2 regions of the Halomonas sp. A3H3 genome follow, and region 2 is predicted to be linked to the other one. Evidence: predicted binding sites of a transcription regulator. Region 2 holds the regulator's gene; the other holds the start of a gene.

Region 1 (7,275 bases), 5.1 Mb from region 2:
GCAGGTACCGAAAATCAGTTACGTGGCCTATCTTCCCGAATGGCAGTGGTCGCTGGCCACGGGTGTTTATGTAGATGATATAAACGAAGCTTTTATTACACGTTTAATTTACTCGGTAATGGTACTGCTGATTATAGGCCTTCCTGTAACGCTGCTAATGGGCTGGGTCATTCGTGATGTTGCTCGCAGGCTGGGGGGCGACCCACGCTATGCAGCTAGCGTAGTACGCCATATTGCTGATGGAGATTTGACCCAAACCACTCAGCTTTCGCCGAAGGATCAGCAGAGCTTACTATTTGATATCAACCGGATGCGTGAAACCCTGGCCAATACCATTGGCGATATTCACCACGGCGCAAACCAGGTTAACAGTGGCGTAGAGCAGATTGTGGGTGTTAATGAAGAGCTTTCCACACGCACCGAAGAGCAGGCAGCGTCGTTGGCCGAAACGGCCTCCAGCATGGAGCAGCTTACCGCCACGGTTAAACAAAATGCCGAACATGCGGATCACGCGCGAACACTTGCCACACGCACCGCTGACAGCGCTCAACGCGGCAGTGACTCAATGTCCACGGTGATCTCCACCATGGCGACGATTAACGAAAGCGCCACCCAAATGAGCAGCATCGTTAACACCATTGACGGCATCGCCTTCCAAACCAACATTTTGGCACTTAATGCTTCTGTGGAGGCCGCCCGAGCCGGCGAGCAGGGGCGCGGTTTTGCCGTTGTCGCCAATGAAGTTCGCCAGCTAGCCAGCCGTTCGGCTGCTGCCGCCCAAGAGATCAAAACGCTGATCGAAGCGTCGGACAGCAAAGTGGTGGAAGGCAGCCGTCAAGTGCATGACACCGGCGATGAGATCAATGGCATGGTCGATGACATTAAACAGCTCAGTACACTGGTTCAGGAAATCTCTGCAGCCACCATTGAGCAGAGCAGCGGCATTGAGCAGGTCAATCAGGCGGTAACGCAGATGGATCAAATGACCCAGCAAAATGCCGGCCTGGTGCAAGAGAGTAACCACGCCACCCAAACGCTCGCACAGCTCAGTGCTCAGCTGCGTCAACTGGTTGCCCACTTCCGCATTAACCAGAGCACGGGACATGCACAAGCAAATTTACCCGCCTCGTCATCGGCTCCGCGTGCAGCCCTCCAGCACAGCGATTTTTGATGTCTTGTCATTGCGAGCGCAGTGAAGCAATCTCGGGGTTACCTGCCATCGCAGATCGAGATTGCCGCGTCGCTGCGCTCCTCGCAATGACATATGAGTAGGCTCCTTGCGCAATGACATATGAGTAGGCTCCTTGCAATGATATATGAATAGGCGCTAAACCTTACCTTGGTTATCCAGCTCTACCGCTTCGTGCATACGCGTGAGCAGATCTGGCACCGCGGCCTGAACACGGTTCCAGCTGGGGATAAAGGGTCGCTCACGTGGGTTATCCATAAAAAGATTGCCCGCTTCGAGCAGGTTACTGGCAAACAGCTCCACGGCCTGCTCTTCGCTGTGGCGATCAAGGCTTAGGCCGTTCATCGTCGCATCGTGGTCGTAGGCTTCGATCAAATCCAGCGCAAAGCGGTAGTAGGTAGCTTTAAGCGTGCGGAAGTCTTCGCTGCTAAAGGTAACCCCCTGGGTGGCTAGTTTGCGATAGAGCGCTTTTGAAATATCCAGGCTCATGCGGTTTAAGCCGCTATCAGGATCATCTTCGCTAACCGGCTGATGCTTGTGGTCGTAGGCATCGGCAATATCTACCTGGCAGAGCTGGCGCAGGGAGTAGTTGCGTTGTAACTCCGACAAAACGCCAATTTCCAGCCCCCAATCCGCAGGCATACGAATCCCCTCAAGCACTTCGCTGCGCATCGCAAACTCACCTGACAGTGGGTAGCGAAAGCTATCCAGGTAATCAAGGTAGGGCATCGGCCCACAGACAGTTTTAAGCGCCCGCAGCAGCGGTGTGACTAACAGCCGTGAGACGCGCCCATTCAGTTTGCCCTCGGCAATACGGGGGTAATAACCTTTGCAGAAGCTGTAATTGAAATTGGGGTGCGCCACCGGATACATCAAGCGCGCAAGCAGCCCACGCTCATAGGTCAAAATATCGCAGTCGTGAAGCCCTACCACCGTCGAGCGCCCTGACGACAGCATATAGCCTGCGCAATACCATACATTGCGCCCTTTCCCAGGCTCTAAAGCGCCTAAACCGTGCTCTTCCAGCTCCGCATCCAGGGCGCGCAGCCGTGGGCCATCGTTCCATAAGATGCGCGTGTGTTGCGGCAGGCGTGAGAAAAACTCCCGAGCATATAAAAATTGCTCGCGATCGGCTCTATCCAGGCCAATGACAATCTCGTTGAGATAAGGGACTTTAACCAGCTCATCGACGATCGCCGACAGCGCTGGCCCTTCCAGCTCCGAAAACAGCGACGGTAGAATCAGCCCCATTGGACGTCGTCGAGCAAACTGGCACAGCTCTTGTTCAAGCGCCTCCACCGAGCGCCGGGTAAGGTTGTGAAAGTCGGTAATAATTCCGTTTTGATGAAAGTCACTCATTCACTTACCTCCCTGGATTCATAGAACTGGGGTCAAAGTACTGGACTCAAATAACTGTACTCAAAGGAGAGCGGCATCGCCCTTTTCCGCCGTCGCTAAACGGCGGTCATCTCGCCCCCACCAGTAGGCCACTCCCTCAGCCCAGCCAGTTGGCCCTGTGGCATCCGTGCGATAGAGCGAAGCGTTGCGGGGTTCTACGGCTAAGTCGTGACAACCTCGTATCACGACCGCTTGATCCACTGCTTCGAGCATGGTGATATCGTTTGGCCCATCTCCCAAACCCAATGAAAGAGGCATTCGCCCTCTTAATGCCGTGAAGCGTTTAACCAGCCACTCGACGGCATTGCCCTTATCGGCGGAGCGCCCCATTACATGCCAAAAGCGCCCACCTTGAGTAAGCTGTAAGCCATCCCCCTCTAAAGCGGCGCGAAACGTCTCAAGGGCCGCGGCCGAGTCTTCCCACAACAACGGTTCGCTACCTTCCCGCTGCCGAGCATCCCGGGCGCGAACTGCGTCGAGCCCGGTAAGCTCCATCACCTCAGCTACGCTCATCTCTCCCATGCGGGTAAAGCGAATATCCAAGCGTTCACGCCACACCTTTAATCGGGCACGTATAAAGCCAATATCCACACCAGGATGTTTGATAACGACACCATCACGGCCACTGTCTGGACGGTCTAAGCGTGCATGACACCAGCCAGGGGGGAGACCAATAACCGCACCATTTTCAGCAATAAATGGGGTTGCCGTGAGGCCTAGCGCTTCGCGCAGCAGTATCAGTTCGGCACGGGTTTTACTGGTCACCGGAACCACCGGCACCCCCATTTGCTTTAAGCGGGCAAGCCAGGGAGCAGCAGGGCTGAAGTCATAACTGTGATGGTCGAGCAGTGAGCCATCTAAATCGGTCAAGACAAGCCGCGGCTGCAGAGCCGGATCAACCGAAGGGGTTGACGCTGAAAGACGAGCGGGTTCAGGCATAGCACTACCTCTCTTCGGCCTTAACGCTTCGTTAAGACGTCATGTCTAGAACGCCTAAATAGCTATGGCCAGCTATTAACTACTATGACCAGCTATTAATTGCTACGTAAAGCATAGCAATTAATAAGCCAAAACAGAGAAGTGTCTATTCAACAGAGGGTTACGTGGAATTTGACGGGATAAATAAATCAGAGTACTTGCAAGCACCAAAAAGAGGCAGTTAAAACGCACCACAAAAGTGCATGAAGCAGATCGGTGCGCTTTGTACAGCCCCTTTCAGAATAAGCATTAGCGATAACTAAGATGATAAAAAGTAAAAAAAGCTTTACCGCACTTGGCAACGCTTAATAAATAGCTATACTGATATTGTACCCACTGGCAACCCTGTACACCCCCTCACCTGATGCCAGTGGACTGCAGTGAGCCAAGCCCTTTAATGCCCGCCTCCCCCGGCGGGCTTTTTTCTATGTCATTGCCCCTCTTATGTCATCGCGAGCGAAGCGTGGCGATCATGTTGCCGTCATTGCAAACATAGAGAAGCAATCTCGGGGTTAGCTATCACTGACAAATCAGATTGCCGCGTCGCTGCGCTTCTCGCAATGACATTTTCCTTATAGCTGAGCAGCTATTTACTCCTCTATTAACTGCCCCTTACTCCACATGAATCACCACCTCAACCCGCCGATTACGTGCACGCCCTTCCGCGGTGGCGTTGCTCTCTAGCGGTTTTGTTGCTGCCAAGCCGACTGCGCGAAGGCGTTCAGCATCCACGCCCGCCGCTTCCAGCGCTTCCACAATGGCAATGGCACGAGCACTCGACAGCGCCCAGTTAGATGAGAACTCCTCGGTGCTAATGGTCTGGCTGTCCGAATGGCCCTCCACCCACACTTCGCCATCGTAGCGCTGAATAGTCTCGAGCAAACTGCTCACTAGTGACGACCCATCGTTGGTTAGCTCAGCCGTGGCAGAGGGAAACAGCAGTTGATCCTGTACACGCAGGCTAATCCCCTCAGCCACCCGCGATACTTCAACACCCTCCAGGTCGGGCAAATAGGTAGACTCTTCAACGCGTTCCGAAAGCGCCTGATTTAGCGCAGTCGCCCCCGCTACTGACTCATCGCTCACCGCTTGTACATTTGCCGGGGGGTGGTCGGTTAACACCACCATGTAGTCAGCTAAGGGCGATGTAAAATCATCGCTGCCCGCGGGCATCAGTAGTTTTGGTAAAGAAATAACCGGCTCAGCAGGCGGCAATGGTGCTGCCAAAAGCGGTGGAACACCGAAGCTGACTCGTCGAGGAAGATCGGCCAGCTTGGGCAGCCCTGCCACGCCAAGTGCCGCACTAATCGCCATGGGGTTCAATCCTGCACTGCTCCACCGGGCGACACTCTCACGCTCATGGCTTACCTGGGCCAATGCTTCAGGCAGGGGGACTCCCAAAGTAGGCGAGGATGTGCTCGCGTCCTCGCTCACACTATCCTTCTGGTTCAATTGAGGAATAACCGGCCCTGCAGCGGCGATAATGACCACGAACAGAGCCACCAACAAGGTCATGATATCGAGATAACTGATCATCCAACCGCTACCGCTATCACTTTCATGATAGGCCGACATCAGCGAATCATGGCGCGGACCGCCGCGGTGATCTTCAAGCATTGGCATTATCGCTCATTCAAGTTTTTAACCTCGTGGCCGATCTTGCTAGGTATGATGAATTAGATACGTCGAATTAGGCATGGCAAACTAAGCAAAGCACATAGTCTATCAAAAGCCGTTTTGTAGCGAAAAAGGAACCAGCAGGTGCGCACCCGTCCCCGATTATTTCCATTACCCTATTTCATACGTCCTGTTAGTTTGGGGCTGGCAAGCTTAATGCTTAGCGGCTGCTTTTATGCCAACACATCTCAAGCGCCGATCGCCACTACCTACCCCTATACCGAACAGCAACGTATGCAGGCAGCTCACCACTGGGATGTGCTGGCCCGCCATGAAGCTACCAGCATTTTACAACGCGAGCGCGTTCGCAATCGCGATTTACACATCAGCGAGTCAGACAGTGAAGCACTGCACGCCTACAGTGGCGGTGAATTTGGGCGTGGCTTTCGCGCACTGCTGACCAGCGAACTGGTGTCACGGGGCGCTAACCTTACCACCGTCCCCACTGCAAACAGCGCCAATATCACTATCGACGTCGAAGTTGTCGAGCACCGTGACCGCGGCTTTATCCGCCCACCGGTTGGCGCTTTTACCGCACTCACCGCGGGCATTGCGGTAGCCACGATTCCGTTTAATCAGTGGAGCGAACCTGCGCTGGGATTAATCCCCGCCGGCATGCTTGCCGATACCACCAGCGGTAGTTGGACATACACCGGTGACGAAGAGATCATCGTGACCACGCAAATTATCGATGGCGAACGAATTCTCTACTCTTCGTCCAACATTTACTACATCAATGCCGGTGACCGTCGTCAATATGCCCCTCATCGCGTGCCTCAGGCACCTACCACACCCTCCGTTCCCCTTACTGATACGTGGTAATTTCATGCTGATGACACTTTTAACTACTTGGCGCGCTCGCTCTATCGGCCATGCTACCCGTGGGATGACCATGGGCATAACGCTACTGTTACTGGCTGGTTGCAGCGCGCTGGGCAATGCTAACAACACGCCCGCCGAACCGGAACCCGATCTCTCTGAATTGGTTCATGCCGCTGCCGAGCAGATGGTTGCCAGCAATCCAGAGCTCACGCGCTATAGCCCCATGATTGCCGCCACTTTTGTGAGCATCGACAATCTAAGCCAGTCGTCTACGCTTGGGCGTATTAGCTCTGAAATTATGGCCTCCGCACTGGCCCGCCAGGGTATGCAGGTACGCGAAGTCAAAATGCGCGACAGCATGTTTATCGAAGAGAGCGTGGGGGAATTGATTCTATCACGGCAAGTTCAGCGCCTAACCGCTCAGCACAACGCCCGTTCAATTTTAATGGGCACCTATGCACAGGGCCAGGACTACGTCTATGTAAGTGCTCGGGTCGTGCGAGCAGGTGATGCCATGGTACTCGGCAGCGCCGATTTCCGCTTACCGCTCAATAACAACACCCGAAGCTTGTTAGAGGGCCAAGGGGGTTGGTGAGCACTCACGATTTTTGGCAAGCTCACGTTTATCTTGTAGTGGTGGGCGATTCAATCAACTTATATCCTTGGGCAATGGCAAACGAATGGCAGGTATTGGCGGGCACTTAAACGATGGGTTGCAACTTCGGCCCTCTAGAGATTCAGATCATCTTTTTCTTGAAGCGCTTTATCGAGATATCCGGCAAGACCTGCAACTAGCGCTGGCTGATCAAGACATGATTGAGGCGCTGCTTGAGATGCAGGTTAAGGCCCAAGCAATCGGTTATGGAACCGCCTACCCCAATGCCTTGTATTATATCGTCGAGAAACAGGGTGAGCAGATCGGCCGTGTCACCGTGGATTTCGGTGCCAACGAAGTGCATATTCTCGACCTCGCGCTGATCAAGGGAGCACGTAATAAAGGCTATGGTGCTGTCGTTCTTAGGGCAGTCCAGGCAGCAGGGGCTCAAGTTATGAGCCCCGTTTCCCTCTCCGTCGATCCATTTAATGTGTATGCCAAACAGCTTTACCAGCAGCTAGGCTTCCGCTTTGAAAGGCTAATGGGGGCGGTAGAGCGCTGGGTCTGGTATCCGCAAACGCCCTAGTCAACTATTAGTTAGTAAAAATATTAGTTA
Region 2 (8,089 bases):
GCTCCAGTAAGAGCCCTCGAAGACGCCTAGCCACTCCACGCCCACCAAGTAGCCGCCCCAGATGCCCACGACACTAAACCCAACCGTTAAAATAGGCAGTGACACAAAGCCTGCCCATAGGCGTGGCGCCACCACGCGGCGCAGTGGGTCAACACCGATCATCTCCATGCTGGTGAGCTGCTCTGTCGCTTTCATTAAACCGATCTCGGCGGTGAGCGCAGATCCCGCCCGGCCAGCAAACAGTAGTGCTGCCACCACTGGGGCTAACTCCCTCAATAGCGACAGTGCCACCATTTGTCCCAGCGCCTGCTCAGCCCCGAAATCGACCAAAATGGTATAGCCCTGCAGTGCCAGCACCATGCCGATAAACAGCCCCGACACCAATACAATGGCTAACGAAAGTACGCCCACAAAGTGCATCTGGTGCAACCATAATCGCCAGCCTTCCCGGGAAGGCACGCCGACCACCGACTGGAATAGAAACACGCCCGCTCGACCCAATGCTTCCATTAAGTCGCACCCTCGGCGCCCCAGCCGTGTAACACGTGCGGCGCTATTAGAGAACTTTGACTGCATTAACTCTGCCCTTTATTTACCCTGCATTGGTGCATTTAAGCGCCTTATGTCACCCACCCTAGCAGTTCTATTTAACCGGAGCCTCGCCCAGAATATCGCGATAAAACGCCTCAGCGGGGTAGTGAAATGGTACCGGCCCATCAGGTTCGCCATGAATAAACTGGCTAACCCGGGGATCTTGATTTGTGTCCAGGGTTTGCGGTGTGCCATGGGCTACCACCTGGCCATCGGCGATCAGATAGAGATAGTCCGCAATGCTCAAGGTCTCCTTGATATCATGGGAGACCACCACCGAGGTTAGCTGCAGTGCTTGATTAAGGCGCTTGATTAGCTGCACCAACACGCCCATAGAGATGGGATCCTGACCAACAAACGGCTCATCATACAAAATCAGTTCTGGATCCAGCGCCACCGCACGAGCCAATGCGACCCGGCGCGCCATCCCTCCGGACAGCTCCGCAGGCGTTAAGTGTCGCGCTCCACGCAGGCCGACCGCCTGTAGCTTGAGCAACACCAGGTCACGCACCATTGTATCGGGTAAATCCGTATGCACCCGCAGCGGAAAGGCAACGTTTTCAAACACATCCAAATCAGAAAACAGCGCACCACTCTGAAACAGCATTCCCATCCGCTTGCGTAGCGTGAATAGCGCCTTCCGGGACAGTTTATGAACATCCTGCCCATCAATGAGTATTCGACCACTCTCCGGGGTTAGCTGGCCGCCGATCAGCTTCAGTAGCGTGGTTTTACCGGTACCACTTGGCCCCATGATCGCGGTTACTTTACCCCGCGGTATGGTCATATTCACGCCACGGAAAATTTCGTGATCACCACGCGAAAAGTAAAGCTCTTCAATTTCTATAAAGGGTGCATCTGTCATGGATCAGTTGACTCTTAACGAGGCGCGACTAAAGCTGTATAGCATACCCTACTTGCGGCTATCGCAATTAGAAAACAGCGTTTCTAAAACATTATCGAACATTGTACTATAACGCTACAAGGCATTAACTGCACGAATGGGCTTTCCTATTGTTCAGGGTTATCAAAGTTGCAAAGGCTTGCTTACCCTCGCCTAAACCTGCTCTCGGCCCTGGTGATGCGGGTATGCCCCCCAGGGAGTCGCCTCAATTACTGCCTATTAGAGGTGTCGAGATGTTATTCTTACCGGTTACTACTTTTATATTTTCATTTGTTAAGAGAAAACGCTATGCGCCAGCCTATCGCCCCCTCCAGCCTACTACGTGAAAGCGCACTGCGTACGCTACAAATCGAGCAGGCAGCGATTGGAGGCCTTCAGGCTAAGCTAGACGAAAGCTTTGATCGCGCCTGTGAGCTAATTCTCGCCTGCCAAGGTCGTGTCGTGGTGACCGGTATGGGCAAGTCGGGGCATATTGCTGGCAAGCTAGCGGCGACACTTGCCAGTACCGGTACGCCGGCTTTTTTCGTTCACCCCGGCGAAGCCAGCCATGGCGATCTAGGCATGATTACCCGCGCAGATGTAGTACTGGCGCTCTCTAACTCGGGCGAAACTGCCGAAGTCACTGCTCTGCTACCACTGCTTAAACGCCTGGGCACACCGCTGGTCAGCATGACGGGGCGGCCCCACTCCACGCTTGCCAAGCACGCTGATGCGCACCTAAACAGTGGCGTCGAGCGTGAGGCTTGCCCGCTCGATCTAGCCCCCACCAGTTCCACCACCGCTGCCCTCGCCCTGGGTGATGCACTGGCGGTTGCGTTACTGGAAGCACGCGGCTTTACCGCTGAAGATTTTGCCCTCTCCCACCCCGGCGGCAGTTTGGGCAAGCGCTTACTGCTACGCGTTAGAGACCTCATGCACGACGGCGCACGCCTGCCCCAAGTCGCATTGGGCAGCCCGCTGCGCGACGCACTACTCGAAATTACCCGGCAAGGGCTTGGCTTTACCTGCGTAGTGGATAGCGAAGGACGATTAGCGGGGGTCTACACCGATGGCGATCTACGCCGCACGCTGGATCAATTCCATAATCTGCGCGACGTGCGCGTTGATGATGTCATGACCCGGCCGGGCAAGCGCATAGGCCCCGATATCCTGGCGGCCGAAGCGGTACGCATCATGGAAGAAAGCCGTATTACCGCGCTAGCGGTGGTTGATGAACAACAGCGCCCAATTGGGGCTCTACATATGCACGACCTGCTCGCCAGCGGCGTTATTTAACCCAGCGGCGCCAACACGACCTGCTTTACGAACTGATTGATATGGAGGTTCTATGACCCTACCTGCCTCGCTACTCGACCAACTCCGCCGTGTACGCCTGCTAGCACTGGATGTTGACGGCGTCCTTACCGATGGGCGCCTCTACTTTCAGGCCGATGGTATCGAAATCAAAGCATTCCACACCCAGGATGGCCACGGGCTAAAGCTTCTCAAACGCGTGGGCGTACATGTCGCGTTGATTACCGGGCGCGACTCCCCCATGGTTAGCCAACGCGCGGCGGCACTCGGCATTGACCATGTTCACCAAGGCTGTGAAGACAAGCTGGCCACACTGCGCGGGCTCTGCCAGCGCCTCGATATTGAACTAGAGCAGGTGGCTTATTGTGGCGACGACCTACCCGACCTAGCGGCTATCAAACGTTGCGGCGTCGGCATTACCGTGCCAAACGCGCCGGACTATATGCATACCCACGCCGACTGGACTACCGAACGCCTGGGTGGCCACGGTGCCGTACGTGAGATCTGCGATACGCTGCTTGAATCTCAAGGACACTGGGGCGCGGTGCTCGACACCTATCTGCACGGCCGCACGTAAATGTTTAAACGCTTTAAAGTACGCCTCTGGTTAGCCGGGCTAGTCATCGCGCTGGGGATTCTGCTGGTATGGCTTGACCCCCGCGGGCCTCAAGACACCAGCATCGACCCCGAAGCACAGGCTCAGGAACCTGGCCACGTGCTGGAAAATGCCGAGATTACCCTATTCGGGGATAACGGCAGTGTCATGCAGTCGCTAAAAACACCGCGCCTTATCCATACCCCGCAGCGCAGCGAAACCTGGACGGAAGAGCCCGAGGCAGTACTGTATGACAGCGAAAACCGTCAGTGGCTGGCCAGCGCCGATGTAGGCACGCTCAACACCGCTACCCAAGCCCTGCTGCTGTCAGGTTCGGCTCGGCTGTTTGCACCAGATGAAGGCTGGCAGCTAGATACCGAGCTACTGCACTATGATGGCCTCGAGCAGCATGCCTGGAGTGACACACCGGTATTGATGCAGCAACCGCCGCAGCAAATGAGCGCTTCACGTATGGACGTTTGGCTTAACACCAGCCAGGTTCGCTTAACGGATAATGTGCGCGGCACGCACCCCCCGGCCACACAACGCTAATAGGAACCGCCATGAAAGCCATGATTTCCCCAGCCCTGCTCTACACTGCACTGTTCGGTTTAGCGATACCTTTATCAGTGTTAGCCCAAACCAACTCATCTTCCCAGGCCCCAGTGGAAGTGGAAGCCGACCGTTTAGATCTTGATCAGCGGGCAGGCACAGCTGTTTATACTGGGGATGTGGACATTCGCCAAGGCGAAATGCAGCTGCGCGGCGAGCGGGTAGAGATCGAACGCAACGACGCGGGCGAACTCTCGACAGCCACCGCTACCGGTGAGCGCGCCTACTTGCGCCATCAAGGCGAAGGGCAAGAAGGCCCCACGGAAGGCTGGGCGCGGCGGATTATTTATCACGTCGCCGAGCGTCGCGTAGAGCTGATCGACCAAGCCGAACTGACCCAGCAAGAGGACACCTTTAGTGGCGGTCGCCTTGAGTATTTTATTGACCGAGAAGTGATTCAAGCGCGCTCTGACGTTGATGGCAGCGAGCCCCAGCGCATACGCATGACCCTTCAGCCTGAACAATAGGGAGCCTAGCTGTGGCCACTGCTGACACTGCGCCGATCAAAACCCTTTATGCCCACCACCTGGCTAAAAGCTACAAACGCCGCCGAGTGGTCAAAGACATCAATCTGGAGATATCCCAAGGCAGTGTCGTTGGCCTTTTGGGCCCCAACGGCGCGGGCAAAACCACCTCATTTTATATGATTGTTGGGCTGGTCAAATCCGACGCTGGCAAGGTGGGTATCGACGATGTGGATTTAACGCGCGCCCCCATGCACGAGCGCGCAGCCGCGGGGATTGGCTATCTACCTCAAGAGGCGTCTATTTTCCGCAAACTCTCGGTTGCCGAGAATATTATGGCGATACTCGAGACCCGCAAAGAGCTTAACCGCAGCGATCGCGAACAGCGCCTGGAAGCGCTACTCGAAGACTTCCATATCACCCATATTCGCGACAACCTGGGCATGAGCCTTTCGGGCGGCGAGCGCAGGCGTGTAGAAATAGCCCGCTCGCTAGCCACAGAGCCCGCTTTTATTCTGCTCGATGAGCCTTTTGCGGGCGTTGACCCCATCTCGGTAGGTGAGATTAAAACCATCATTCGTGCACTGAAACAGCGCCATATCGGCGTGCTGATCACCGATCACAACGTGCGTGAAACACTAGACATTTGCGATATCGCCTATATCGTCGGCGATGGGCAAATCATCGCCAGTGGCTCGCCCGCCTCGATTCTCACCAACCAAAAAGTAAGGGATGTGTATTTGGGCGCCGATTTTCGCCTGTAATGTTTTTGCCTTAATCACCCCTAAATAGCGCTTTAAAACAACTTTACGACCAATGGCATGCTTATTGCACTTGCGCCAAGCACTCACTCGCACTAGGGTGGAGCATTCTGATTAACGAGTGGTTCTCAGATGGTCATGAAAGCTTCTCTCCAACTGCGTATCGGCACACAGCTGACCATGACGCCCCAGTTGCAGCAGGCCATTGCGCTGCTGCAACTCTCTACGCTGGATCTTCGTCAAGAAATTCAGCAGGCCCTCGATGCCAATCCCATGCTGGAGCAGGAAGATGAATTTAGTGAACAGGCTGTCAGCGAGCCTAAGGAAGAAGAGTGGTCAGAGAGCATCCCTACTGAGCTCTCGGTAGATAGCGACTGGTCAGATACCTATCAAGATATGGGAAGCCAGGGGGGCAGCAGCGAAGGCCCCGACTTTGAGCGCCAGGCAGCCGGGCAGAGCCTTCATGGCCACCTGCTGTGGCAACTCGCCATGACCGATTTTAGCGCTCGCGAGCAGCTTGTCGCGGAAAGCTTAATCGACGCGCTAGACGCCAACGGCTACCTGACCCAGCCGCTCAACGACATCCGTGAAGGGCTTCGTGCCCAGGGCATTGACGGGCTAAGCCAGCGCGAAGTGGAAACCATTCTACTCAAGCTCCAGCAGTTTGAGCCGACCGGCATATTTGCCCGTGACTTGCGTGAGTGCTTGATGCTGCAGCTCGCAGCTCTCCCCGATGATACGCCACTGCTGGTTCCCGCCCGCCGCTTGGTGCGGCAGTTTCTCGAAGCGCTTGGCAAAGACGATATGCGTCTGCTGAAACGCCGTCTAGGGCTCGACGACGAACAGCTGGCCGATGTCATCCTGCTTATTCGCAGCCTAGACCCACGCCCAGGCAGCGCCTACGGCGACACCGATGACAGCTATGTCACCCCCGATCTAGTCGTCCGCCACGATAATGAAGGCTGGCATTTAGAGCTCAACCCCGAGGCCCTGCCACGGCTGCGCATTCAGCCCGACTACGCCAGCTTGATTAAGCGTGCGGATAAAAGCGATGACAACCAGTTTCTCAAAGAGCACTTGCAGGAAGCGCGCTGGTTGATCAAGAGCCTCTCTAGCCGAAACGATACGCTGCTGCGTGTTGGTCGCGAAATCATTACCCGCCAGATTGGCTTTTTAGAGCACGGCGAAGAAGCCATGAAACCACTGATACTGGCCGACATTGCCGAAGCCGTGGAGATGCACGAGTCGACTATTTCACGGGTAACGACGCAAAAATATATCCATACACCCCGTGGTGTGTTTGAACTCAAATACTTTTTCTCAAGCCAGGTGAGCGGTCAAGATGGCGACAGCCACTCCAGCACCGCCATCCGTGCACGACTCAAGAAACTGATTCAAGAGGAGCCGCCCGGCAAGCCGCTTTCAGACAGCCGCTTAGTGACGCTATTAGGCGAAGGAGGGATTCAAGTGGCGCGTCGTACGGTGGCGAAATACCGTGAAGCCATGGGCATTCCCTCTTCCAGTGAACGGCGTCGTTTGCGCTAACTTCGTTAACGTTTCAGGGAAACTCTCGACAAGGGCTTTGCAACGCGGCAAAAAGGGTTACAATCGAAGTACAGTCCGATGGATAAGGAGCACGTCAATGCAAGTAAATATCACTGGTCATCACGTAGAACTGACTGACGCCTTGCGTGACTATGTCAACGAAAAGCTTGAGCGTGTAGAGCGCCATTACGACAATATAACTACGGTGCAAGTCACCTTATCAGTGGAGAAAGAGCGCCAGCAGGCCGCCTGTACGCTGCACGCCGCAGGTGCTGACTTACATGCGGAAGCCCTAGACAGTGATATGTACGCCGCTATCGACGCACTAGCGGACAAAATCGACCGTCAACTCGTTAAACACAAGGAAAAAGCACAAGCTCGCGCCCAAGGCGCCGGTGTGCGTTAATTCAATGACGTTGGAAACCATACTCCCCCCGGAACGCGTTCTGTTCGACGTCCCCGGGGGCAGCAAAAAAAGGGTGCTGGAGTTTTACAGCACCTTTATCGCCCAAAATATCCCCAGCCTGGACAGCCAAGAAGTGTTTAGCCGTTTAATCGGCCGCGAGCGCTTAGGTAGTACGGGTATTGGTAACGGCGTGGCTATTCCTCATGCGCGTAGCCCCCACTGCAACGCCCCTATCGCTGGATTTTTGAAACTGGCTGAAGCGATCGATTTTGACGCTATCGACGGCGACCCGGTAGATCTGGTGTTTGTCCTGTTGGTACCCGAAGAGGCAGATGACACGCATCTCTCACTGCTGGGTCAGGTAGCGACCATCATGAATGATGCGGACACGCGCCAGCAACTGCGTAAAGCAGCCAGCCAGCGCGAACTGCTTGAGCTGATTACCGCCAAAATTCGCGAGCAATCAGCGGCCTAAGGGTCTGAAACCCTGTTCAGGGCAGATCACAGCAGGTTATCCGCTCACCACCCTCAACGCAGCTTGATCAAAGCAAAGAGAGACTCTATGCAACTGGTGATCATTAGCGGCCGCTCCGGGTCAGGTAAATCTATCGCCTTGCAAGCGCTGGAAGATCTTGGCTACTACGCGATTGATAACCTCCCAGCTATGTTGCTGGGGTCGTTGGTGGATGAACTGCGTGACCAGGGCGACCGAGCACATTTAGCGGTGAGTATTGATGCCCGCAATTTGCCGGGAGCTCTGGAGCGCCTGCCCTCTTTATTAGACGAGTTGCGCCAGCGTAAAATCGACTTTCAAGTTATTTACCTGACCACCGATGCGCGCATACTGCTTGAGCGTTACTCAGCAACGCGTCGCCGTCATCCGCTGACCCGCGATAGCGAAATGACGCTGGAAGAGGC

What was found. Region 2 encodes sigma-54, which starts transcription at its own class of promoters, with help from an activator protein. Its sites were predicted from a motif close to TGGCACNNNNNTTGCTNT; they were not measured.
Region 1: the regulator sigma-54 is predicted to act here: its motif matches at 3,640-3,657, upstream of HALA3H3_RS00040 (HAD-IIB family hydrolase).

The regions. Positions count from the first base shown of each region.
Region 1 covers NZ_HG423343.1:5,255-12,529, forward strand. Annotated here, with positions in the region: partial or broken gene HALA3H3_RS00030 (methyl-accepting chemotaxis protein) at 1-1,171, shown strand, start outside; gene HALA3H3_RS00035 (glycosyltransferase family protein) at 1,328-2,548, opposite strand; gene HALA3H3_RS00040 (HAD-IIB family hydrolase) at 2,609-3,526, opposite strand; gene HALA3H3_RS00045 (OmpA family protein) at 4,178-5,188, opposite strand; gene HALA3H3_RS00050 (hypothetical protein) at 5,399-6,064, shown strand; gene HALA3H3_RS00055 (FlgO family outer membrane protein) at 6,129-6,659, shown strand; gene HALA3H3_RS00060 (GNAT family N-acetyltransferase) at 6,745-7,245, shown strand; gene HALA3H3_RS00065 (DUF6916 family protein) at 7,269-7,275, opposite strand, start outside.
Region 2 covers NZ_HG423343.1:5,102,051-5,110,139, forward strand. Annotated here, with positions in the region: gene mlaE (lipid asymmetry maintenance ABC transporter permease subunit MlaE) at 1-576, opposite strand, end outside; gene HALA3H3_RS23205 (ATP-binding cassette domain-containing protein) at 644-1,456, opposite strand; gene HALA3H3_RS23210 (KpsF/GutQ family sugar-phosphate isomerase) at 1,784-2,770, shown strand; gene HALA3H3_RS23215 (KdsC family phosphatase) at 2,823-3,365, shown strand; gene lptC (LPS export ABC transporter periplasmic protein LptC) at 3,366-3,935, shown strand; gene lptA (lipopolysaccharide transport periplasmic protein LptA) at 3,947-4,462, shown strand; gene lptB (LPS export ABC transporter ATP-binding protein) at 4,474-5,223, shown strand; gene HALA3H3_RS23235 (RNA polymerase factor sigma-54) at 5,353-6,765, shown strand; gene hpf (ribosome hibernation-promoting factor, HPF/YfiA family) at 6,863-7,171, shown strand; gene HALA3H3_RS23245 (PTS sugar transporter subunit IIA) at 7,176-7,646, shown strand; gene rapZ (RNase adapter RapZ) at 7,734-8,089, shown strand, end outside.